3 regions of the Paenisporosarcina sp. P5_A11 genome follow, and region 1 is predicted to be linked to each of the others. Evidence: riboswitches for the same ligand, from Rfam matches in the RefSeq annotation. Region 1 holds a riboswitch; each other region holds the start of a gene.

Region 1 (13,066 bases):
GAATGACTTTTATATTCTTCGTCTTTAACTTTTTGATTTAATTCCTCAACGGGGACGGCATCAACCGTTTGCATATCTTCATGCATATCGAAAAGACTTTCTTTTTCTGTTTCAACTAAATCGGGATTGTCTAATTTACGGCCTTTTTGATTTTTGTGTTCTTTATCATCAAAAGGTTTGTTCGTCATATCAATCCGTCCTTGCACATACTTATTTTCTCACCATATTAACTAACATGTGAGCTAAAGCATGTTGTTGATCTTTGTCGCCTGACTTCCATAATTCTTGTAACAAGTTTTCTTCACTGTTTTTTGGCTCTTCATTATTTGCTAAATATCCAGCTACTTTCTCAGCTGTTTTCGCTAGTTGTTCTTCACCCAGACCTAATTTTTCACCCATTGCAACTTTGTCGCCAAGATAAGATTTAAAGGTTGAAAAATTCGCTAAAATTTCATCTTTCTTTTCAGGACTAACGTTTTTTAATTCTTCTTGAACTTTACCTTGAATGTTTTCCATGTCGTAGACACGCTCCTTTTCATCTTCTTAGGTTAGGTTTATCCTAATTCCACTCAAGTAAAACATCCCAATGTGTAAAATGGGTATTTCATCCTATTCGTGAGGGCAAAAACCACATTTTAGCAAACCAGGGACATCTTTTGAAAAACAACATGTCGTACGAACTGTGGTATTCAATAATTGAGCAGGTTCTAAACCTTTTAAATACGTGTTGAAGAGAGATTTTGGAGCTATTCCATCCCAAACTTCATCTGATTTTAATATTTCCAAATCTATTTTGGCTTGCTTTGAAGTAGAGGAGTGGGAGAGCATAACTGCATAATGCCACAACAGAAATCCAAATACATTTTCCCATAATGTTAAAGGAGAAACAGATGAATGCTCACGGATTTTTATAAGCAAGCTATGTATTTGATCCTTTAATATTTTTCGGATTATTACTTGACGAGGCTCGTTTTCAATATCGACATAGTGATTTTTATTGATATACATGCTGATGCCTTTATTTCCGTATTCCACATTTGCAGCAAACTGTAAGTCATCAAGTTCACCTAACCATACTTCATCGTAAGTGGCTAACATGACAAATTGTGTTGATGCAAACATGCCATAGCGACGCATGAGATAAGAGGCGGCAACGGTTCTGTTGTCTATCCCTGTAACTGCTTGTACAACAGACAAAAAATCAATGTCTTGTAATTGTTTCAGTGTAAATAATGCATGAGCTGGTGGAGTTACATAGGTGCTGTACATATTTAATTGTCGGATTTGATCGTTCGTTAAAGTAGTCATAAATTAAGTATACAAAATTTTACCGAATAAAGTATTGACTTGTTAAGTGATAATGATTATCATTATCGTATAAGAGAATTTCTTTCTGAAAATTAGGGAAGAAACCATGTCAGCGACTTTTCTCCAAATCGACGCTGATTAACTTCAAACTTAACCCCCCTCATCGTTAAGTTGTGGAAGTCTAGATTATCGGATCCGTGCTCAATGCATGGATTTTTTTTGTTTCAGTGACTATTTTTTTATAGTTTGTTGTGACAATTTATATAAAGGATGATTGATTTCTTTGATGTAAGAGGGTTTTCAGTGCTCTTCTGACGCATCTTTTGTTGCACTATAATCTAGAGAATAAAGAGGTAGGCTTGCAGAAGCCGAAATTGTATCTTCAGCTACTTGGTTTGTTGAAGAGAGTGATGATTCATTAGTAAATCAAAATTTAAAAATCTAAAGGTTGTAGGTGAGCAACGAAGGCGTCCAAGCTGCAAGATTAACTGTACTAGTAAAAGGGGGACGTGACAAAGTCACATCCCCCTTCAAAAGCTCACCGGAAACCTGCGTATTTTTGTCGCTAAAAGGTTCTCAGTTTGCTTATTTTTATTATGCTCCTGTAGCTGCGTGTAATTCAGGTACTACACAGCGTCCGCGTCCAAAAGGAATACAATGAGGTGTACCGAACATTGGATCTTTGGAAACCTGACACTCCATTCCAAAAACAGAACGTACTAAATCACAAGTAACAATATCCTCAGGTTTTCCTTGTTCATGAACTTTTCCATCTTTAATAGCGATGATATTGTGTGCATAACGTGAAGCTAAATTTAAATCATGTAACACCATCACAATGGTACGATTTTTTTTCTCATTTAATTCAAATAACAAATCTAATATTTCTATTTGGTGTGTCATGTCTAAGTAAGTTGTTGGTTCATCGAGTAATATGATCTCGGTATCTTGTGCAAGTGTCATGGCAATCCAAGCGCGTTGACGTTGACCACCAGATAATGTATCAACTGCACGGTCACGTAAATCGCTAATGCAAGTTGCTGCCATAGCTGCTTCAACTTTTTCTGTATCTTCTTCTGTCCAGCGCTTTAACCATGATTGGTGTGGATAACGACCTTGTTTCACCAAATCATGAACCGTTAAACCTTCGGGTGATACAGGGGATTGTGGTAAAATACCCATTTTTTTCGCAACTTCTTTTGAAGACATACTGTGTACATCTTTTCCTTCTAATAAAACAGAGCCATTTGTTGGTTTTAATAGGCGTGCAATCGAACGAAGAAGTGTAGACTTCCCACAACCATTGCTACCTACAAAAACAGAAATTTCTCCACGGGGTATATGTAAATCCAAATTCTCAAATAATAATCGATCTGTATATCCAATTGATAGGGATTCAGTTTTAACAGCAGTAACCATGATTGTATAGCCTCCATCGAACTGATAGGTATTCTCACTGTGGTTATCATATCACATAATTGTCATCAAGTGAGAATGATTTTCATTGTTTGTTGAAAAGTCGTTTCAAACTTGTGAACAAGACAAAGGAACGAAGAATAAGTAGTTACGTTCATAAGAACGAAAGGCGAGGTATCGGACAAACCAGCTAAGAAGATAGTTATAGATATGGCTAGTTAGATTCCCGACGATACCAGTAGAATTATATGCCACTTGGTGCCATAATAGGCGTAAAAGTGGCCAAAGAAAACATCTTATTGAGTTCTTGGAAAAGCAATTTTTAATCTGTTACTAGAGACTGGGGCAATAGTTATAATGATAAAACAAAAAAACAAGCAAGATCTGTCTAAGAGACGGATCTTGCTTGTTTTTGTTTCAAGAGTTTTGTGTAAAAACTGTGTAAAAAGAGTCCAATAATAATGATAACTAGCCCGATAAACGCTACGGGTTCAGGTAAAGGAACACCTAGTAACATCATTTCGCCAGCTATTACAAATAAAATTTGTGTAGCTTGGGTTGCTTCAACTGCAGCAAGTTTCCCTTGATTCTCTCGAACACGATCTGTAGCCATGAAAAACAAGGTAGTTGCAATTACTCCTGAACTAATGCCAACTATCAAACTTTGGAAAACTTGGCTACTAGAAGGAAGGCCGACAGATAAGGCAGCATAAACTGCTAGTAAAATCCAGACCGGAAGTGATGCGATTGTCATCCCAAGGACGCGACTAATCGAATCGAGACGGCCCCCAGTTAGTTCCATCATTTTACGATTACCAAGTGGATAGGCAAATGCTGCAACCAACACTGGAAATGTTCCGAGCACAAGTGTACCTGTGGACACGTTGTTTGCATGTGGAATTTGAATTAGTACAATTCCAATCAAGATGACCATGGAAATGACAAGTGACACTAAAGGGATTTGTTGTCTAAACTTACGAATCCCATTAGAAGTATGAATCGTTATAAAAAACAGAGGGGCTAATAAAACACCAGCTATAATTGTCACTTGCCAGGTTCCCGAAATTAGCCAACCAGGACCGTAAGCAGCTGCATATGTAATAGGTGCATAGAACAAAACAAATGCAACAAAGCTCCAACCAGACCAGGGAAGAGGTCGACTCTTCATTTCAGCTAGGAGTGTTGCCATTCCTCCTCGAAGTACAACGATTAACATTAAAAAAGGTACCATGAAGAAATACCGTAATGAAGCACTCCACATCCAACTTCCTCCGGAAAGTTCCATTGACCGGTTTAAAATAAAAGTTACCGCAAAAAATAAAGATGCCAAGATTCCAAGCCCTATTTCTTTCAAGAATTCAACCCTGTTACTTGTTTTTCAAACAGTTGTATCATTTCAATCATTACTTGTGTAGCCTTTTCCATGTTATCAACCGAAATATATTCATATTTTCCGTGATAGTTTTCACCACCTGTGAAGATGTTTGGAGTAGGTAAGCCCATATAAGACAATTGAGATCCATCAGTTCCGCCACGAATCGGCAGGACTAAAGGATTAATAGATAGATTTGTCATTGCTTGATGTGCGATATCTACAATTTCTTTGACGGGCTCAATTTTTTCACCCATATTGTAATATTGGTCATTTAGTTCAACTGTAATAGCATGTGAACCATACTCTGCTTTAATTTCAGCCACTGCTTTTTCAAACAATCCTTTTTTTGCGTCGAATTTTTCCCGATCAAAGTCACGAATTATATATGACAACTGTGCTTCTTCTACATGACCGCTGAAATTCATTAAGTGTATAAATCCTTCATAGCCTTCAGTCTTTTCAGGCACTTCAGATGCCGGCATATAAGATTGGAACTTCATCGCAATAGTTAAGGCGTTGACCATTTTGTTTTTTGCAGATCCAGGGTGAACGCTAGTTCCGCGTGTGATGACTTTTGCCCCAGCAGCGTTAAAACTTTCAAATTGTAGTTCCCCAAGAGGACCTCCATCCATCGTGTAAGCATATTTTGCATCGAATTTTTCAACATCGAATTTATGAGGTCCGCGACCAATCTCTTCATCAGGAGTGAAGGCAATTCTGAGTTTGCCATGTTTGATGTCTGGATTATTTATCAGATACTCCATAGCTGTCATTATTTCAGCAATACCCGCTTTATTGTCGGCACCAAGTAATGTCGTGCCATCTGTTGTTATTAAAGTGTGACCGATATAATTGTTAAGCTCAGGAAAATCGGTAGGAGACATTACTGTTGTTTCGTTTAATGAAATGTCGCCGCCTTCGTAGCAATCGATGCGCTGAGGATTCGCATTTTTCCCAGTGTAATCCGTTGCTGTATCAACATGAGCTAAGAATCCAATTGTAGGCAATTCATGGTCTATATTTGAAGGTAATGTAGCAAATAAATAGCCATTATCATCAAGTGAAATGTCTTCCATTCCGATCGCAGCCAACTCTTTTTCAAGTTCATGGAGTAAGTCCCACTGACCTGGTGTTGAAGGGCAAGTTGAACTGTTTGCGTCAGATTGTGTATCAATTTTTGCATAACGCACGAGGCGTTCGATTAATATTTCTTGCATGACATTCCACTCCTTAATTTCATAAATCTATTATTAGTTTATCATTTTCAGAATCATCTAGGAATATTGAATGCTATTAAAAATCAGATAGGATATTTTTTAACCTAATAAGAGGCTGCTGCCAAACAGGTAAATGTAAGAAATATAGTAAATCCTCTTAGAATTCCTGTGGAGATGTCGTTTTTTTCTTTTTCATAACAGTAGACACTTTAGGTTCAGTTCCTTGCTTTATACGTAGAATGTTTTCTCTATGTTTCCAAATAGCTAAAGTGAAAAGAGCTAATGAGATGAAGTTCGGCCAAAATCCTCCCATAAACCAAAATACATAAACCAATAATGTAAGGTATAAAAAAAGAACGCCAATTGGTAAATAGTCTGTTATGAGAGTTATTAATATGAGCAAGGTCAATCCAATACAGCCCATTCTCCAATCGACAGCAAACATAATCCCAATGATTGATGCAGTTCCTTTGCCACCATCAAAATTCATCCACAAAGGATAATTATGTCCGATAACGACAGCTGCTCCTATTAATAAAAGTAGAGTAGGTGTGTAGCCATTAAAGAGACTTTGTGTATCTAAAATATAGGCCAATAATAGAACGGCGATAAATCCTTTACCAATGTCAAATAACGCAACTAAAGCCCCGAATTTCCATCCTAACACGATGGTAGCATTAGACGCCCCAGAATTCTTTACACCTTGATCTTTTACATTAACCCCTGAAATCCATTGTGCGATGTAGGACCCATGTAACCCCCCAATTAAATAGCCTGATAGGATAATCATGAGTGACAATAAAGCAAGATTCAAAATCTCAACTCCTTTTTTCTTCTCACTCTTTAAACGTTTGACTATTGGCTGAAGTTTCAAAAAAAATAATTATTTCTTGACTTTTTCTTCCTGGAAAACATATACTGTTTCTCAAGATGGAAAATTGAATCAAATACTCTTATCAAGAGCGGCAGAGGGACTAGGCCCTACGATGCCCAGCAACCGGCAAGTGATGAACTTGCAAAGGTGCTAATTCCTACAGATTTCTTCATGTGGATCTGAAAGATAAGAGGAGGTATACGCAATTGCGAGCCCCCTCTTCTTAAGCGAAGAAGGGGCTTTTTGTATTCCAAAACTCCTCTTTCGCCTCCACACTTCCATCTAAACCACAAACCAGGAGGGAAAAACAATGACTAATCTTCAACCAGAAACGCTACTTTTACACGGAGGGCAAGAGCCGGATCCGATTACTGGCTCACGTGCGGTACCAATTCATAAAACTACTTCTTTTGTTTTCAAAGATACAGAACATGCTCAAAAACTTTTTGCGCTGCAAGAAGCTGGAAATATCTATACGCGTATAGGCAATCCAACAGTCGATGTATTTGAACAGCGTGTTGCTTTGTTAGAAGGGGGTACAGCTGCAGTAGCTTTATCAAGTGGAATGGCAGCGATCGCTTTTTCTATTTTAAATATAGCAGGAGCAGGAGATGAAATCATTGCTGCTAGTAATTTATATGGTGGTACTTATAATTTGTTTGCTAAAACACTTCCAAAGTATGGAATCACTGTAAAGTTTGTCGATTCAACTAATCCGGAGAATTTCCGAGGAGCCATTTCTGAAAAAACGAAAGCCATTTTTGGGGAAATTATCGGCAATCCAAGTCTCCATGTTCTAGATATAGAAGCTGTGTCTACTATAGCCCACGCGCACGGAATTCCGTTAATTGTTGATAATACATTTGCTACTCCATATGGAAGTAATCCTATTGAATATGGTGCTGATGTAGTAGTACATTCAGCAACAAAATGGATTGGTGGACATGGTACTTCAATTGGAGGTGTGGTAGTTGATGCAGGAAAATTCGATTGGAATAGCGAGAAGTTTCCTGAGTTTACGGAACCAGATACTAGTTACCATGGATTGCGTTATGGGATTGACGTGCCTCAAGTTGCATTCGCTATTAAACTTCGAGTTCAACTACTTCGTGACTTTGGTCCATGTCTAAGCCCAGATAATGCATTTTCTTTCTTGCAAGGTCTCGAAACGTTACATTTACGTGTGCCGAGGCACAATGAAAATGCATTGGCGGTAGCTAATTTTCTAGAGAATCATCCAGCGGTGGAGTGGGTAAGTTTCAATGGATTTGAATCTCATCCATCTCATCAATTAGCTAATAAATACTTGAAGAATGGATACGGTTCAATTGTGAATTTTGGAATTAAAGGAGGACGAGATGCAGGGCGTAAAATCATCGATAACGTCAAAATCTGGTCTCATGTTGCCAATGTAGGAGATGCCAAATCGCTTATCATTCATCCGGCTTCTACGACACATCAACAGTTAAGTGGAGAAGAATTAAGAAAGTCAGGTGTCACAGAAGAATTGATTCGACTTTCAGTGGGATTAGAGTCGGTAGAAGACTTATTAGCTGATTTAAGGCAAGCGATAGATCAAGCAATCGTCGTACCGATTTAACTTGGAGGTGGAATTAGTGGCAACAGGAAGTGTAGAAATCGGAAACTTCCAAACAGAGTCTGGGAATCTACTGGAACAAGTTGAACTTTCATATGAATCTTGCGGTCCATTAGATGCACCTGTTATTTTAGTTTGTCATGCTTTGACTGGAAATCAATATGCTACTGGAACTCAGGAAAAACCAGGTTGGTGGAGTGGAATGATTGGACCTGGAAAAGTTATTGATACGAATGTATTTCAAGTAATTACATGGAATGTTTTAGGGGGATGTTCCGGTTCAACTGGTCCAGCTACAATTAATCCTACAACAGGTGAACCATATCGCTCATCCTTTCCAACCATTACAATTCGAGATATGGTCCATGCTGAAAAACAAGGATTACTAGCTTTGGGAATTGATAGACTTCATGCAGTAGTTGGAGGATCGCTTGGTGGGATGCGTGTGCTGGAGTGGGGACTACTCTACCCAAAAGATATGGATTTACTGATTCCATTAGCAGTTACCCCTTATTTAAGTGATACAGGTATTGCCTATAATTATATTGGCATTCATGCAATTGAAACAGATGCAAACTATTGCAATGGAAACTATAAGAGTTCATCAGATATAAAAGGGTTTGAAACAGCACGCATGGCGGGGTTAGTCACTTATCGTAGTGAACAATTACATAAGGACCGTTTTGCAAGAAAGACCAGAAGTGATGGTTTGTTCGAAATCGAATCCTATATGAAATACCAAGGGACAAAACTTACGGAACGTTTTGATGCGAACAGCTATCTTACCTTATTACGGGCAATGAACACTCATGATATCGGGAGGGATAGAGGCGGAATAGAAATAGCGGCGAAACAATTTGAAGCAAAAGTAATCACCATAGCATTCACACATGATTTACTATATCCACCTGAGGACATTTGCTCTTTTGCGCATCTCGTTCCTGATCATCATTTCTGCATGGTCAACACACGATTCGGTCATGATGGCTTTCTGACTGAATTTGAGACATGGGGAGATATATTAACTGTTCACTTGGGGGTAAAGTCATGGCAACGATTCAAGCAGCAATCTTAGGTTTTGGAACAGTTGGTCAAGGCATATTCCAAATTCTTAATGAAAGAAAACATCAATTAAAACAATCATTAGGATTGGATATAGAAGTAAAAGCAATTCTAATACGAGAACCAACAAAAAGTCGTATGGCAACGCCAGGCGTTATGGTAACTGACAACTTTCAAGACATTGAAGACATTCCCGATATTCAAGTTGTATTTGAGGCAATTGTAGGTGAAGAACCGGCATTTCAATATCTATGTAGGTCTATTCAAAAAGGCTGTCATGTGATTACAGCTAATAAAGTAATGTTCTCAAAGTATGGTTTAGAATTACAAGAACGAGCAAAAAGACAAGGTGTCCATGTCGGATATGAAGCAACAACAGCAGGGGGCGTACCAATAATAAAAACCTTGAAAAACCTTCTGCTTGTGAATCAGGTGCATAGAATTCAAGGGATATTAAATGGAACATCAAATTACATTTTAACTCAAATGCGAATACATGAAAGCTTGTTTCATGATGCCTTAGAAGAAGCAAAGGTACTTGGCTATGCAGAGTCAGATCCTTTTAATGACATTTCTGGTCAAGACGCATTTCGAAAGCTTATGATATTAAGTACTTTGGCATTTGGTAAACAACCGAATTGGGATGATGTAACGATTGCTGGAATTGCTGATATTACACTTGAACAAGTACAAAGTGCAACAAGAGAAGGTTTGCGTTTCAGGCATGTGGCAGAGATTATTGAAGAGCAAGACGGGTCCTTACATGCAAGCGTTGGTCTAAGATTAGTAGATCCCGAGCATCCGTTGTATGCAGTTGAGGGTGTAAACAACGCGATTGCGCTTGATACAAATTACATTGGGACTTTAACTTTAATTGGACCAGGAGCTGGTAAATTTCCCACAGCAAGTGTCATGGTGGAAGATTATGCAGAAATCATAGGAAAACACGCTCAATTTTTAGTTACCTTATAAGAAAATAGAACCGTTGCATTTGTCTCCATGTGGAGGAATGCAACGGTTTTTATGTATGAAAAAAACAAAAAAATATCGTTAATTATTATATAGAAGAAATACGTTCATAATATAAAAAATTTATTATCTTGATATCAGGATATGTGGTAATAGATGGGAAAAATAAAGAATCGATAGTCCTGTTTAATACCAAAAAAAGGGTGAAAAATGGATAATTTGATTTAACCTGGAAATAAATTCACTTTTTTGAAATGTCTATATATCAACGTTGATTGAAGTGGGTGAAAATTAATGACATAAAGTAGGTTTATTTACATAGTACAAGGGAACTAGCATATCAAGTTGTTATAGTTAGCTAACTTTGACAATTTAGAAAGGTAAATGGTAAATAGTAAGTGACCTTATACATAATTAATACAGCATTATACCTATTTCGGTATAAATCACCATTTTGAAATGAGGAATTGTTAAATGTTAGAGGCAAAAAGGAGAGCGGCTATATTTTTTATTATGGCATTTATCTTAGCAGCTGCAACTGGATACATGGTGCTGCAAAAAGTAAAGGATTTAAATTCTGATTTAGGTGCAATGACAAAGATTTATGTAGCAAAAGCGGATATTCCATCAAGGACAGTTATTCAAAAGAATCAAATCACCGTAATGGAGTTACCTAATAAGTTTGTTACTGAGTCGCATATCACCTCTTTTGGTGATCTGGAATCTCAAGTATCAGTCGTCCCTCTTTCTAAAGGTGACATGATTACACGAAATATGATTAAACCAGCTTCCAATCTACAAAATGAGAACAATAGATTAGTCACTTTGCATCGAACGGATAAAGTTCAATTCGATCAAGTAATCGAAGCACTAGACCGAGTAGATATTATTGTATCTACTGAAAATAAAGGCGAGCGTAATACATCTGTTTTCATGAAAGACGTTGTTGTCCGATTTTCTCAAGGTTCTGGTGAAAAATTTGCGGGTGTTGCAGTCGAAGTGACGGCTGAACAAGCACCGAAACTTATACATATGCAAAACTATGCTGATCACATTCGTATTTTAAAAGCTAATGTTGGTCAAAACAGTGTACCTTCCGAAGAAACAGAAGAAAAAGAGGCACGACAGGAAGAGCCTGCAAAGAAGAAAGTTGAAAAAAAACCAGCGACAACACCACCTAAAGAGAATGGTACTAAAAAAGAAACACCGAAAGAAGGACCTACTTCCGGGAGTGGACAGTAAGATGGAAAAGAGGCTGACGTGATGGAACTATCGGCAAATATCTTAATTGTTAGTGAATGGGAACAGAATACAGTGCTATTAAAAACGATTTCTGAAAGCTTCTCAAAACAAGTAACTAGTGTGAAATATTCAGATGCTATAAGAGAAATGAACCGAGAAACTCGTGACATTGTCATCGTTTCTCAATCGGAAACGGAAGCGTCTGTAGAGTTAGTCCAATCAATACGAATGGTCAATCCGGCTTGTCTCCTATTGTTTGTTGCAGTTGCTTCTGACTTTACATTGCTTCGAAATATTATACGATCAGGTGCGGATGAATTTTTCGTCTTTCCAGATGAAACTAGTTTATTCACAAGTAGATTTCCAACAATCGTCCAAAATTATGAAATCAAAAAAAATTCAATGGAAGAAGCAGCTGTAACTTATGGACGCAATCGAGGACAAATTCTGTCATTCTACAGCGGAAAAGGTGGAAGTGGACGTACATTGATTGCTTCTTCAGTTGCTCAAACTTTAAAGCTAGAGTCAACGGCTGAAGTGATTTTGATTGACTTGAACACCCAATACGGTGGGATTGAAAACGTCTTTTCCATTGAATCCAACCGATCGCTAGCTGATTTAATGCCTGTTGTTGAGGAATTAAATGAAAGCCACATTCGGAATGTATCTGAAACACAGGTGGATTCCAAATTGGAAATTCTCATCAGTCCTTGTGATGCGGAGATTGCAGAATCGATTGATGAAGAGTTTATTGCCAAATTGATTCGAACATGCAGACGTTCATTTGACTACGTTTTAATTGATCTGCCAAGTCATATGAATGGACAAGTCGTTACAGCTTTAGAAGAGTCTGACAAAGTTTTTTACATATTAGCGCCCGAAACATCAGCCCTCAAAACGTTAAAGCAGTTCGAAACACTAAGCACAAGACTTGGCATTCCATTGGCAAATCGTATGGAAATTGTACTGAATGAACTGTCCAAAGAAAACGAAGTCCAGCAAAGCGATTTGAAAAACGTGCTACGTTTTCCAGTGGCCGCTTCCATTCGCAGGGACATTAAAGGGTTGCAACCATATATCAATAAAGGGATGCCTGTCCGGAAAGTCCAGAAAGAACGTAAATTAATCCCATTTGCCAAAGATATTCGTAAGTTTGCACGAGATGTATTAAAGCAATAGGAGGTGAAGAGGGATGAGCTCACTGTTTGAAAAGAGAAAAGGGAAGCTTGTGCAGAAAAAGCCAACCTCTTACGAATATGAAAACCACCTCGTCGATGAATTAGTCGAACATTATAAGGCCCGTTTATTGCGAGACACAAACTTGGAAGCTTTAACGCAGCTGTCTTCAGGAGAAATGCGGTTGCGAATTGAGCAATATGTTTCAACTTTTATGTCCGAAGAAAAGGTCATTATTTCAAGGCATGATAAAGAACTTTTAATTACGAGAATATTAGATGAGTCAGTCGGTTTCGGTCCGCTCGAACCGCTCATAAATGATCCGGATATCACGGAAATTCTGATTAATGGGTACCAGGAAGTTTATGTTGAAAGAAAAGGAAAACTTCAAGAAGTACAAATTGCATTCCGGAACGATGAACATGTACGGCATATTGTGGACCGTATCGTCGCACCACTCGGTAGACGAATCGATGAAAGCTCACCAATGGTAGATGCCAGATTGCCCGACGGCAGCCGGGTAAATGCAGTAATTTCACCGATCAGTTTATCGGGCACACTTGTTTCCATCCGGAAATTCCGAGCAGAACCTTTTAAAGTGGAGGATTTACTGCAATTTGATTCTATGAGCAAAGATATGGCGACATTCCTGGATGGGATTGTAAGAGCCAAAATGAACACGCTCATCAGTGGAGGAACAGGCTCTGGTAAAACAACTTTGTTGAATGTAATCGCTACATCCATTCCTCATGGTGAACGTGTCATTACGATAGAAGATTCCGCAGAGCTTCGTCTAGACCGTCCAAACGTCGTTGGAATGGAAGCCAGAC
Region 2 (6,741 bases), on a different contig from region 1:
ATTAAGCAAACAGTCATTTTTAATGCACCCATTCAAAAAGTATGGGATACCGTATCAACTGCAGAAGGAATCGCATCATGGTTTATGCCAAATGATTTTCAAGCGAAAGTCGGACATGAATTTCATGTCCAATCGCCATTCGGTCCATCACCATGTAAAGTCGTTGAATTAGATGCTCCTAATCGACTTACTTTTACTTGGGACACAGAAGGATGGATTGTTACTTTTATATTAATAGAGGTCAGTGGTAAAACTGAGTTTACCCTTATTCATAGTGGTTGGAAACAACCAGATGCTATCCTTCCAAAAGCAAATGACAAAAGCTCAGTTATCCGCGACAGAATGGATCATGGTTGGATGGGGATTGTTAATGAACGACTTAAAAAAGTTGTTGAGGAATAGTGGCTAATTCAGCAGAAAAATATGATGTATTCCAAGCTATTGCTGATCCAACCCGTAGAGAGGTACTTCGCATACTTACTGGAAAAGAGTTACCCATCTCAAAAATAACATCTCATTTCACTATGAGTCGTACAGCCATTGCAAAACATCTTCATATCCTTTCAGAAGCAAAGTTAGTCAGTGGACGAAAGGTAGGGAGGGAAAAACTCTATCAGTTACAACCAGAACCTTTAGAAGAATTAAAACAGTGGCTTTCTTTTTACGAACAATTTTGGAACAACAAATTATCAATACTTAAACATGTTGTTGAAAGTGATGGAGAAAGTAGAATACACGTCATTAAAACCGAAGTTGAGAAATAGTAATAACAAAGTTGACATAGAGAAAGACCGACAAAGTTTTTATGTCGGTCTTTTTTAAATAATCGAATTCATGGTTTTACAAGAACCTTGACTCTAAATGTCGCATGACTTGTGCCACTTCAGTAGCTGTTATTTTTTCACTACGCATGTGATGAATGGACTCTTCATTTCTTGTGGATTGTTGTGCAATATCATCAATCCATCTACTCGGAATATTTAAATCATAAAGCGAAGTCGGCAAACCCAGTTTCTGATAAAACGGACATAGTCGCTCAACTTCACTTTCCTTCTGTTCGAGAAGCAATTGAACCAAAATGCCATAAGCCACTTTATTTCCATGTAATGCTTTATGTGACTCTGGCGCAATGGTCATGCCGTTATGTATGGAGTGCGCACCTGCGACTCGACCATAGCGATCACCAAATCCGCCTACCATTCCTCCAAGCATAATTATCGATTCAATTACTCTGACGAATGCATTTGACACTTTTGCTTCTTTCGCATCATCAATGGCTTCTTCTGCATGTTCAAACATTTCTTCTGCACATAACCGCGCAGTATGATGAGCGACCTTTAGCGCAACCGATGGATTGCTTAACTTGCTAATTTGAACGTCTGCTTCATACCACTTAGCTAATGTATCTCCAATGCCTGCGACGAGAAGTGGAATGGGGGCTTCCACTAAAATTCGTGGCTCCACAAGAAGGATGTCAACACTCATTGGATACACATCATAGTGTGTCATCATACCTTCATCAGAATAGATAACACTAAGCGGTGTCCAGGGTGCACAGTTCGAAGCGAGCGTTGGAATTAAGATTGCCTTGGTTTCACTCGTGTAAGCTACCGCTTTTACGACATCCAACACTTTTCCGCCTCCCACACCAATAATTGCATCTACGGAATGACTCTGTGCTAGCGCAGCCACTCTGGAGATTTCAGTTACTGTACACTGACCTTTATAAAAAACGTGCGATACATGAATGCTTTTTAGGCTGGGAAAATAGTAGCGTGCCGCATACCATGACTTCACACCTGAAACTATGAGTACACGTTTGATATTTCTAGACACTAACTTGTCTTCAAGTTCATCTAGCGCCCCACTCTTACAAACATATTCAGTCGGTGCTCCGCGAATAATGATGTCTTCCATAAGACTCCTTCTCTCTTAACGGTTTTTCATCCACTCAGGTTTACCAAAACCTTCAAATTCTGAGTCGATAATTCCTTCAAATTCAGGTGCTTCTACGATTTCCACTAAGTCTTTCGCAAGTTGCGAGTCTTTGTTTGCAGTCGTAACAGCCACGAGGTTACGGTAGAGATCAGGCATGTTCTCTAAAATTAACGCATCTCGTAATTTCATATCTGCTGCTAAAGCGAAGTTTCCTGGAACTGCTGCTAAATCTGCACCATCTACTGAACGAGGCAGTTGACCTGCTTCAATTGGTTGGAACACTAAATTTTTCGCATTGGTCTTAATATCTTTCTCTGACACTGTCAAAGGCTCTGCATTTGAATCTAATTCTATTAATTTATGATCTTGTAAGATTAGGAAAGTACGGGCCGCATTGACTGGGTCATTTGGAATCGCTATTGTTGCACCATCTTTCACTTCTTCTATGGATTTATATTTATTAGAGTAAATGCCCATTGGTGCTGTTGGCACTGTGATTAGTCCAGTTAATTCCATATCATTTTCTTTCGAGAAGTTCTTAATATAAATGGAGTGTTGGAAAAGGTTAGCGTCAATATCTCCATTGTCTAGCGCAATGTTAGGTTGAATGTAATCGCTGAATTCAACGATTTCTACTTTGTAGCCTTTTTCTTCAAGAGCTGGTTTAATAGCCTTTTTCAACATGTCGCTGTAAGGACCTGCTGATCCACCTAATTTTACTGAATTATCGTTATCCACATTACCTTTAGTTTCTTCGTCACTTCCTCCACATGCTGCAAGAGCCACTACTAGTACCAGTAACATAATCGAAAATATAATTTTTTTCATCTCTGTCTCTCTCCCTTTTATCGTTTATCTATTGCTTTAGACGTCCAGTCACCCAACTGTTGAATGATTTGAACGAGAACAATTAAAATTACTACCGTGACAACCATGATTGTATTGTCATAACGGTAATATCCGAACCGTATTGCCAAGTCTCCAATTCCGCCGCCGCCTACTACCCCAGCCATTGCGGAGTAAGCAACTAGGCTAATGATGGTCATCGTCACTCCTTGCACAATGCTCGACTTCGATTCTGGCAATAACACATCTTTGATAATCATCCAAGGGGTTGCTCCTACTGCAACTGCAGCTTCAATAACGCCTTTATCAATCTCTCGGAGTGATGTTTCAACAATTCGCGCGAAAAATGGAGTGGCCGCAACCGATAAAGAAACACTAGCTGCTGCTGGTCCAATCGTTGAATCAACAAGCAATTTGGTTAATGGTATAAGTGCAACTAACAAAATAATAAACGGAATCGAACGTACCATATTTACAATAAAACCGAGTATTCCTTTTATAATTCGATTTTCTAAAAACAATCCTCGATCGGTAATGAAAAGTACAATACCAAGGGGTAATCCAATCACAATCGCAACCGTCAGTGAAATCCCAATCATATACATCGTTTCCCCAAATGCTTTGAGTATGTCTGGCCATAATTCAATCACGTGCTGGATATCAATGCCCATTTCGAATCACCTCCACTTGCGCTCCGCGTCCTTCCATATACGTAATAGCTCTTTTAATATTGTCTGGATGTCCTTGAATTTCCATTAAAAACAAACCTAGCGGCACTTCTTGTATGTATTCAATCGAGCCGTGCAAGAAATTCCCACGTACTTCAAAATGCTGAACCATATCTGAAATAACACCTTCACCCGCCACATCACCTTTAAACATTACTTTTACAATACTTCCAGTAACTTTATCCAAAATGGTTTGTGGCACTTCAAATGACAGCACGCTACTAATAAATTCTTTAGTCAGCTCAGCTTTTGGATTTGAGAAAATCTCGTATACTGACCCTTCCTCCACTACTCGCCCATCTTGCATGACTGCCATACGGTCACAAATCTCTTTCACTACATTCATTTCATGCGTGATTAACACAATCGTGATGTTTAATTCGCGGTTTATCTTTTTTAGCAATCGTAGAATTGATAAAGTTGTGTTTGGATCAAGCGCAGAGGTTGCTTCGTCACACAATAACAAGGAAGGGTTATTTGCAAGTGCACGTGCTATTCCAACACGTTGTTTTTGCCCTCCACTCAGTTGTGCTGGAAACACATCTTTTTTATCAGTTAAACCAACCATCTCAAGAAGCTCCACTACACGAGACGTCATTTTTTCTCTTGGTGTGTTTGCCGCTCTTAATGCGAATGCAATATTTTCAGCTACTGTCTTTTGACTAATCAAGTGAAAGTGTTGAAAAATCATGCCGATTTTCAAGCGCGCCTTGCGTAATTCTTCTCCCTTTAATTTTGTTAGATCAAGTCCATTTACTTCAATCTGGCCACTGGTTGGTCTTTCGAGTAAGTTGATACAACGGAGTAAAGAACTCTTGCCAGCTCCGGAATACCCCACAATTCCGAAAACTTCCCCTTCAGAAATGGTGAGATTAACTCGATCCACACCCATTACCAGGCCATTTTTTGTTTTGTATTCTTTAGATAAATCATTTATTCGTATCATAACAACAAGCTCCTTTTTACCTTCTAGAAAACACAATCCGTAGACTTTAACAAAATAAAAAATGCCCCTTTCATTATGAAAGAGGCACCGAAAAATGGATTTTGGGTTATCTTTCAGAATGAAATCATTCTGTAGGAATTGGCACCTTCCCAGCTATTGCTGGGGGTTGCCGGACGTCATAGGGCCTATCCCTCGGTCTCTCTTGATAAGTTTCCATATGTAGTTGTATTTGTTGCTCGAACTAAATCTTACGATGTTTATTAACGAGTGTCAAACCTTTTTTCACTTTTCAAACAATGGTAGATAAAGTGACGGTCTTCGATCTTCATACACAGGGATACGTGTGCGCACTTCTTCAACTTCGGAAAAATCAACATCAATTACCGCGTATTCTTCATGTTCAGTACCGGTCCACAACACTTTCCCCCACGGCGCAATAATCATGGATTGGCCATTAAACTGATTGTTTGGATCAGAACCAATACGATTCACTGCAATTACGAAACATTGATTTTCTATTGCACGCGCTTGAAGTAAGATCTTCCAATGATCAATGCGTGTCGACGGCCACTGTGCTGGAATGAATAACACCTTTGCTCCTGCTAATGCATGTGCCCGTAACCATTCGGGAAACCTTAAGTCATAACATATGACGCCACCAGCTTGGATAGAACCTAAAGAAAACATATTTTCCTTATTTCCTGCTTGTAGGTATAGATGTTCATCCATCAAACGGAACAAATGCGCTTTATCGTATTCACCAACAAGCTCTCCATCGTTCGAATATACATACATCGTGTTGTAGAAGTTGACTCCTTTTTTCGTTGAAACCGAACCACCTACGATATGAATGTGATGTGTTCGCGCCAAATCAGAAAGAAATTTTTTCGTACGCTCTCCTTCAATGTCGGCAAGGTTTTCTAATGCTGTTAATGCATAAGCAGTATTCCACATTTCAGGTAAAACAACGAGCTCTGCACCTTCACCAACTACTTTTTCAATTAATCTTTGAACATTGCAAAAATTTTTTTCAGGTTCAGCAAACGCTACGTCGAGCTGAATGCAAGCGATTTTCATGGATACACCACCTATAGACAAGTTACTCAAAAGGTTATAAGATTTGGCTGACGATTGCAACTAATTTAGAAAATGAGGAAACGCCATGGAACTCTCGAAAAGACTACAACAATTACCTCCACAATTTTTTGCTTCTCTTGTACAAAAAGTAGGAGCTGCAGTGGCACAAGGTCGCGATGTAATTAATTTAGGTCAAGGTAACCCTGACCAACCAACACCTCCACATATCGTAAAAGCACTACAAATAGCTGCTGAAAATCCTGTTACTCATAAATATTCGCCCTTCCGCGGAATAAGCGAATTGAAAGAAGCAGCAGCTGCCTTTTATAGACGTGAATATAACGTTGACATCGATCCACTAACAGAAGTCGCTGTATTATTTGGAACAAAAATCGGGCTTGTTGAATTGCCTATGGCCGTATTAAATCCGGGAGATTGGATGCTACTACCAGACCCTGGATACCCAGACTATATGTCAGGAGTAATGATGGCCGACGTCAACTATGAAACGTTACCACTTATAGCAGAAAATAATTTTTTACCTGATTTCAATATGCTTTCTGAAGAAAGTAAAGAACGCGCGAAACTTATGTATCTTAACTACCCAAACAACCCGACAGGAGCTACGGCAGACCTCGAATTCTTCAACGAAACTGTAGCATTTGCTAAGGAAAATGGAATTGCTGTATCACATGATTTTGCCTATGGAGCCATTGGATTCGAAGGAATAAAACCGGTAAGTTTCTTACAAGCAGACGGTGCAAAAGACATCGGAATTGAAATGTACACCTTATCCAAAACATACAACATGGCAGGATGGCGCGTAGGATTTGCTGTAGGAAATGCACAAATAATTGAAGCCCTTAACTTGATACAAGATCACATGTTTGTAAGCCTATTCCCAGCTGTCCAACACGCAGCCGTCGCTGCTTTAAATGACAATCAAACATGTGTGCAGGAATTAGTTGATCGCTATGAAAAGCGTCGAAATGTATTCATCGATGCATGCAACCGTATAGGATGGCAAGTAGAAGCCCCCCAAGGCTCATTCTTTGCGTGGTTGCCCGTTCCAACGGGATACACAAGCCAAAGCTTCGCAGATAAGCTGTTAAATGAAGCAGATGTAGCCGTAGCCCCTGGAAATGGCTTTGGTGAATTTGGTGAAGGCTATATTCGTGTTGGCCTATTAGTAGACGAGGACCGTTT
Region 3 (6,741 bases), on a different contig from region 1:
AAATGGTAATTAGCCTTAATAACGACCTTACACCCATGTATAATGAAACTATACCGCAATAAGAAATGAGGTAAAAGAATGATTTACTCTTTTAATAATAAAACTCCCTTGATTGATCCATCTGTTTATATTGCTGATTATGTCACAATCAGTGGCGATGTGACAATCGGTCAAGAGTCTACAATTTGGTTTAACACGGTCATTCGTGGCGACGTAAACTCAACACGTATCGGTCGCAAAGTGAACATTCAAGATTTATGTTGCTTACATCAAAGCCCTGCAGCTCCATTAATTTTAGAAGATGAAGTGACTATTGGACATCAAGTAACATTACATAGCTGTACCATTCGCAAAGGAGCTTTAGTAGGAATGGGCTCAATCATTTTAGATGGCGCTGAAATTGGTGAAGGTGCATTTATCGGAGCTGGAAGCTTAGTACCTCCAGGCAAGGTTATTCCAGCAGGGATGCTAGCATTAGGACGGCCTGCGAAAGTTATTCGTGAATTGAATGATGAAGACAAACTTGATATGAGACGAATTGTAAAAGAATACGCTGAAAAAGGGCAAATTTACAAAGAGATGCAACAGAAAAGTAGTGACCAATAGAAAAGAGCAGGCATCTAATTGCCTGCTCTTTTCTATTGGTTTAATCCCGCACAAATTGTTTTGTTCCCGTTCACCCAATTTCCCTACAAAAACACACTGAAACGATGTGCATGGTGCTAATTACTTTGATTTTCGCTTCGCTGATGTTGTGAAATGAATCATATCAAATTCTTGTGTTTATTCCCATTCATTTGGATTTAATCCCATTCGAAAGTGGTTTATTCCCGTTCAATTTGATTTAATCCCTTTCACGAGTGGTTTATTCCCGTTCACCCATATTTCCTCATAAAAAAACTGTTCCAGAATTACTCCAGAACAGTTTTTGTTTTATTCGCTAGCTTTTTCTTTCAAAAGAGCAGCTCTATCAGTTTTTTCCCATGGTACATCTAAGTCCGTACGACCAAAGTGCCCGTAAGCAGCAGTTTGTTTGTAAATAGGACGACGAAGATCTAACATTTTGATGATTCCTGCAGGACGAAGGTCGAATGACGCTCGAACCACTTCAACAAGTTTTGATTCTTCTACAGTGCCTGTACCAAATGTGTCGATTGCGATTGATACTGGTTGAGCAACACCGATTGCATATGCAAGTTGAACTTCGCAACGGTCAGCAAGTCCTGCTGCTACGATGTTTTTCGCTACATAGCGTGCAGCATATGCTGCTGAACGGTCAACTTTTGTCGCATCTTTACCAGAGAATGCGCCACCGCCGTGACGAGCGTATCCACCGTAAGTATCAACGATAATTTTGCGACCAGTTAAACCAGCATCCCCTTGTGGTCCACCAATTACGAAGCGACCAGTTGGGTTAATAAAGTATTTTGTATTTTCGTCAATTAATTCTGCCGGAACGACAGGATTGATGACATGTTCTTTCAAGTTACGTTGAATTTGCTCAAGTGTTACTTCTGGGTGATGTTGAGTAGAAATAACGATTGTGTCAATGCGCAACGGTTTATTGTTTTCATCATATTCTACAGTTACTTGTGTTTTACCATCAGGACGTAAGTATGGAAGAATTTCCTCTTTACGTACTAGTGCTAAACGACGAGCTAACTTATGAGCCATACTAATTGGAAGTGGCATTAATTCCGGTGTTTCATTACATGCAAAACCGAACATTAACCCTTGGTCACCGGCACCGATTGCTTCGATGTCTGAATCTGTCATCGAACCTTCACGTGCTTCTAGTGCTCTGTCAACGCCCATTGCGATGTCGGCAGATTGCTCATCGATTGCAGTCAATACTGCAGAAGTCTCTGAGTCAAAACCATATTTTGCACGAGTGTAGCCAATTTCACGAACTGTTTCACGTACAACTTTTTGAATATCCACATAAGCAGATGTTGTGATTTCTCCAGCAACAAGCACTAAACCTGTTGTTACAGTTGTTTCACAAGCAACACGTGCGTTCGGGTCTTCTGTTAATATAGCATCTAAAATTGCGTCTGAGATTTGATCACAAATCTTATCCGGATGCCCTTCTGTTACTGATTCTGATGTAAATAGACGACGAGTTGTCATTTAATATTCCTCCTATATCCTTCGAGATTGCTCTCGGAAAATTCAAACGGTACTCATTTCCCATGTCCAGCTTATTCAGTTGAATAAAACCTTCCGCCTTTTCGGGCTTCTGCACACGAGGATAAAGGGAGATGTCATAAAAAAAACCCTCTCTCACGTAAAATACATGAGGAAAGGTATTCATGTATAGGCACCTTTCACTCTTATCATCCAAGGAATTCACCTTGTTTCAGGTTCAGCACCTTTGCCAATTACTACTTGGTTCATAATTGCAGGTTGCCGGGTTTCATAGGGCCTGACCCCTCAACCAGCTCGGGATAAGAGTATCCGTTCAGTTTTACATCATAATAAACTAATCCACCTATGTCAAATATTTTTTATTATTCTTCATTAATATAAAATTATGAGGAATTTAATCAGGCTATTAGTGTAGATTATTAAGCTAAATGTGTTATACTAATCATCGAATTGAAAAAAACACCCCAATTAACTGGGAATACACAAAAAAGGAAGGTACATATACATGAATTCAGTGAACACTATCAACGAGCTGAACGATTTGTTAAATGGCCAAAACGTGCATGTACAACTTTCAGTACCACAATTAGTGGAGAAAGCAACATTACGCGGAGAAGCTGTCTTAACATCTACTGGAGCTGTAAAAGTAGAGACAGGAAAGTATACAGGACGCTCTCCAAAAGACAAGTATGTTGTTGAAGAAGATATCTCAAAAGACAAGATTGATTGGGGTACAGTAAACCGACCGATTTCATCTGAAATTTTTTCCTCTTTATATAAGAAGGTTGTAACTTATTTAAAATCGAAAGAAGAACTTTTTGTCTTTAACGGCTTTGCTGGAGCAGACGAAGAGTCTCGTCTTTCTATCCAAGTAATTAATGAATATGCATGGCATAACCTATTTGCGCATCAATTATTCATTCGCCCAACAGAAGATGAACTGGCTTCTCATGAAGCACAATTTACGATTGTATACGCACCAACTTTTAAAGCAGACCCAGCAATCGATGGAACGGATTCAGAAACATTTATCATTGTTTCAATGGAACAACGCATCATCTTAATTGGTGGTACTGAGTATGCTGGCGAAATGAAAAAATCAATATTCTCTATTATGAACTATTTACTTCCAGAGCAAGGCATTTTATCTATGCATTGTTCAGCAAACGTTGGTGAACAAGGTGACGTTGCCTTATTCTTCGGTTTATCTGGAACTGGAAAAACAACATTATCAGCTGATGCTGATCGCAAGTTAATCGGCGATGATGAGCACGGTTGGTCAGACAATGGTGTATTTAATATTGAAGGTGGCTGTTATGCAAAAGCAATCAACCTGACACGTGAAAATGAACCACAGATTTTCGATGCTATCCGTTTTGGATCAGTATTAGAAAACGTTGTAGTAGATGCTGAAACTCGTATTGCAAATTACGAAGACATTTCTTTAACAGAAAATACACGTGCCGCTTACCCATTACAAGCAATTGACAATATCGTAGACCCTTCAGTTGCTGGTCATCCAAATACAATCATTTTCTTAACAGCTGATGCATTTGGCGTATTGCCTCCAATCAGTAAGTTGACAAAAGAACAAGCAATGTACCACTTCTTAAGCGGTTTCACATCGAAACTTGCTGGTACAGAACGTGGAATCACGACTCCACAAGCAACATTCTCAACATGTTTCGGTTCTCCATTCCTTCCATTGCCTGCAACTGTATACGCGGAAATGCTAGGTAAGAAAATTGATCAACACGATGCACAAGTATTCTTAGTGAATACAGGTTGGACTGGCGGCGAATATGGCGTTGGTAAGCGTATGAAACTAGCTTATACACGTGCAATGGTTCGCGCTGCGCTTGAAGGGAAATTAGATGACGTGGAAACAGACAATGGTTCTGTATTCGGTCTAGCGATTCCAAAAGCAGTACCAGGCGTACCTGAAAATGTACTCAACCCTCGTGATGCATGGGCAGATCCTGCAGCTTATGATATTAAAGCAAAAGAATTAGCAGATCAATTCCGTAAAAACTTCAATAAATTCGGCTCAGTTTCTGAAGAAATCATTTCAAAAGGTGGACCAATTATTTAATTTAAAAAAGGCTTGCACTTCGTGTGCAGGCCTTTTTTTATTCACTATAGTTAAAGACCGTATCGTTTTTGAAAAAGGATTGAATATGTATGGAGTCTGCTTTGGTGATTTGATTGAAATGAAGTTCTACACCATAATGCTCTACTGAACAAATGTGATACCCATTCTTTTTAAAATGTAATGAAAACCATCTAATATTATTAGTATCATTACTAGATTTTAAGAACAAATCTTTTAATTTCTGGGTAAGTGGCATGGTAAAAATTACTAAGTCAGTCTCAATTCTAATGGTGTGTGCAAAAGGTTTGATTAATAGAATCAATTCTGTTTCATTTTTCCAACAACGTACTTCTACTTCAGTAAAGATTGGCAGTAACTCAGTCATCAAAGGAACCCAATAATCCACATTCTTCATGCGTTTTATTGTTTCATTTCCATGTGAGAAGGTGTCATTTTTTATATGTAAATTCCCCATAAGTAACCTCCCATAACTTACATTAAGTGCTCTTTAAAATATTCGGCATTGGCATTCTCTGGAAACAATGTTTGTAATTCTTCTGCTTCTTTTTCATCTACTCCATAGAGAACAATTTCAGAGCCATATTGTGCGATTTCAAGCATCTGAACATCTTCTTTGTAAAAGAATAAGGTAAACCATTTTAATCCACCATTAGGATCTATAGATTGATTACGTAAAAATGTACAATTTTCCTCATTCAATGTGACAGTGAATACTTTTACAAGACCTTCAACCACTGAGTTGGCCGATATCTTAGAAAGTTCTTCAATTTGCTCAGATTCTTCAAGCCAACTGTGAATCTCGACTGATGCAAAATCTTTTGTATAAGTATCCCATAATTTTTCCCAATAGCTGGTATCTATAGGAACTGACGATTTATTTTCTTTTTGAGTCGTTTCCAAAAGAATCCGAACATGTTTCATAATCATTACCCTCCTTGTTGTTTCATCCATGTTGTTAAGTCTTTGATTATTTGATTATTAATTTTTGTTGGGAAAAAATGATCATGTTCACTAAAGTACCAGGTTTCAAAAACTTTACCTTCTTTTACAAGCGTTTTTTCTAAACGACTAGCATGCTCAATCCCAACATTTACATCCTTCTTCCCATGGATAATTAAAAGTGAACAAGTAATATCTTTGATATGTGAGAAAGGTTGACGTTCTTCGAAAGCTTCAGGCGCATTATTTGGATTCCCTCCAATTACTCGCTTCATCATTCTCCGCATATCTTTCCTTTCTTCATAAGTAAGGATTACGTCTGAAACTCCTGACCAGGTTACGGTAGACGTTATATCATCACGCAATATGGCCGTCCATAACGCCATAATTCCTCCACGAGAAAAGGCAAATAAGTGAATGGGATTAACGGATAAAAACTGTTTTAAAACATCTACTCCATATACCGCATCAAAACGATCTTCACCAGCAAATTCATCGCGTCCTTCGCCACCACGATTACCTCTGTAATAAGGAGCAAATACTACAAAACCTTGTGCTGCAAATTGAGCAATGCGAGCTGGCCTAACCATTCCTATATTTTGAATTCCGCCTCGTAAATAGAGTATACCTTCTTGGTTACCAGATCTTAAAGGTTGTGCAAGTAGACCTTTTACTCGATACCCACATGACCAATACAATACTTCTGTTAATCGAACATTTGGATTGGGACTAGGATATGGTCGTTTTTGTTCAATCGTTCCGTTCGGCTTCATCTAACATCACCTGTTCCAATATTTTTCTCATACCTTCATCTCTCATATGGAAACTTAGATTAGTCGAATTAAAAAATTCTTGTAAGGTTACCCAGACTGGGCCTTCTGTTTCAAATTGTGCAACATTTGGATCTATTGACACTACAGTTGAACGGAAAACCACTTTACAAAAGGGGTTTATGTCATTGACCATGTATTCAGCAAACCATTCCATATTTTCAAGTTGAGCACCTGTCTCTTCATATACTTCCCTTTTTGCAGCTTGTACTAACGTCTCGTTTGGTTCAACTTTGCCACCTGGAAATTCTAGTCCTCTAAGTGGATGTTTTGTAAGTAACCATTGCTCTTTCCTATTGGCTAACACCAGAACATGCGTGGCAGGAATAGGAAATGTATTTTTTTCAAATGATAATGTGACTTCAACTTGATTTAAATCTACAAAAGAAAACATGCCTTCGCTACACTCCTTTAAATTAGTGTAGCGAAGGCATGCAAAGCAATCAACTATAAAAAGGCATGTTTTCAATATGTTGTTTGGATTCCTTATCCGTGTACTCATGAATAACGGCATACAATTTTTTCAAACGCAAATCACTTTCATCATTTTCAGGATCTAAATGATACGGTATATAAGGTGTATGTGCTCGCCAAAACCCTTTTGTTTCAATTTCTTCTTTTTGTTCAAATAATTGATCAAGCACATTCAAAACTCCTGGTTCAGCTTCGATTTCATATTCCCAAGGTGAATCCTCTGGATGGTAATAATAG

The links. Region 1 has a riboswitch for S-adenosylmethionine ahead of AC1DOS_RS01345 (O-acetylhomoserine aminocarboxypropyltransferase/cysteine synthase family protein). Riboswitches for the same ligand answer to the same signal wherever they lie in the genome.
Region 2: another riboswitch for S-adenosylmethionine. It lies ahead of AC1DOS_RS05295 (methionine ABC transporter ATP-binding protein); the one in region 1 lies ahead of AC1DOS_RS01345 (O-acetylhomoserine aminocarboxypropyltransferase/cysteine synthase family protein).
Region 3: another riboswitch for S-adenosylmethionine. It lies ahead of metK (methionine adenosyltransferase); the one in region 1 lies ahead of AC1DOS_RS01345 (O-acetylhomoserine aminocarboxypropyltransferase/cysteine synthase family protein).

What each region holds. Positions count from the first base shown of each region.
Region 1 is NZ_JBFUKT010000002.1:77,602-90,667, forward strand. Features, by position in the region: gene AC1DOS_RS01310 (hypothetical protein) at 1-188, opposite strand, end outside; gene AC1DOS_RS01315 (DUF3243 family protein) at 211-516, opposite strand; gene AC1DOS_RS01320 (hypothetical protein) at 610-1,308, opposite strand; gene AC1DOS_RS01325 (ABC transporter ATP-binding protein) at 1,903-2,727, opposite strand; gene AC1DOS_RS01330 (DMT family transporter) at 3,113-4,078, opposite strand; gene pepT (peptidase T) at 4,075-5,316, opposite strand; gene AC1DOS_RS01340 (glycerol-3-phosphate acyltransferase) at 5,474-6,130, opposite strand; SAM riboswitch class I at 6,267-6,383, shown strand; gene AC1DOS_RS01345 (O-acetylhomoserine aminocarboxypropyltransferase/cysteine synthase family protein) at 6,501-7,790, shown strand; gene metX (homoserine O-acetyltransferase MetX) at 7,807-8,862, shown strand; gene AC1DOS_RS01355 (homoserine dehydrogenase) at 8,835-9,821, shown strand; gene cpaB (Flp pilus assembly protein CpaB) at 10,293-11,060, shown strand; gene AC1DOS_RS01365 (CpaE/TadZ family protein) at 11,082-12,239, shown strand; gene AC1DOS_RS01370 (CpaF family protein) at 12,253-13,066, shown strand, end outside.
Region 2 is NZ_JBFUKT010000017.1:25,362-32,102, forward strand. Features, by position in the region: gene AC1DOS_RS05270 (SRPBCC family protein) at 1-402, shown strand, start outside; gene AC1DOS_RS05275 (ArsR/SmtB family transcription factor) at 402-764, shown strand; gene AC1DOS_RS05280 (iron-containing alcohol dehydrogenase family protein) at 841-1,917, opposite strand; gene AC1DOS_RS05285 (MetQ/NlpA family ABC transporter substrate-binding protein) at 1,933-2,766, opposite strand; gene AC1DOS_RS05290 (methionine ABC transporter permease) at 2,784-3,455, opposite strand; gene AC1DOS_RS05295 (methionine ABC transporter ATP-binding protein) at 3,445-4,458, opposite strand; SAM riboswitch class I at 4,562-4,670, opposite strand; gene AC1DOS_RS05300 (carbon-nitrogen family hydrolase) at 4,741-5,535, opposite strand; gene AC1DOS_RS05305 (aminotransferase class I/II-fold pyridoxal phosphate-dependent enzyme) at 5,621-6,741, shown strand, end outside.
Region 3 is NZ_JBFUKT010000154.1:1,127-7,867, forward strand. Features, by position in the region: gene AC1DOS_RS15790 (gamma carbonic anhydrase) at 79-606, shown strand; gene metK (methionine adenosyltransferase) at 934-2,130, opposite strand; SAM riboswitch class I at 2,331-2,454, opposite strand; gene pckA (phosphoenolpyruvate carboxykinase (ATP)) at 2,654-4,240, shown strand; gene AC1DOS_RS15805 (hypothetical protein) at 4,278-4,715, opposite strand; gene AC1DOS_RS15810 (hypothetical protein) at 4,733-5,182, opposite strand; gene AC1DOS_RS15815 (alpha/beta hydrolase family protein) at 5,188-5,973, opposite strand; gene AC1DOS_RS15820 (NUDIX domain-containing protein) at 5,951-6,424, opposite strand; gene AC1DOS_RS15825 (transposase) at 6,474-6,741, opposite strand, start outside.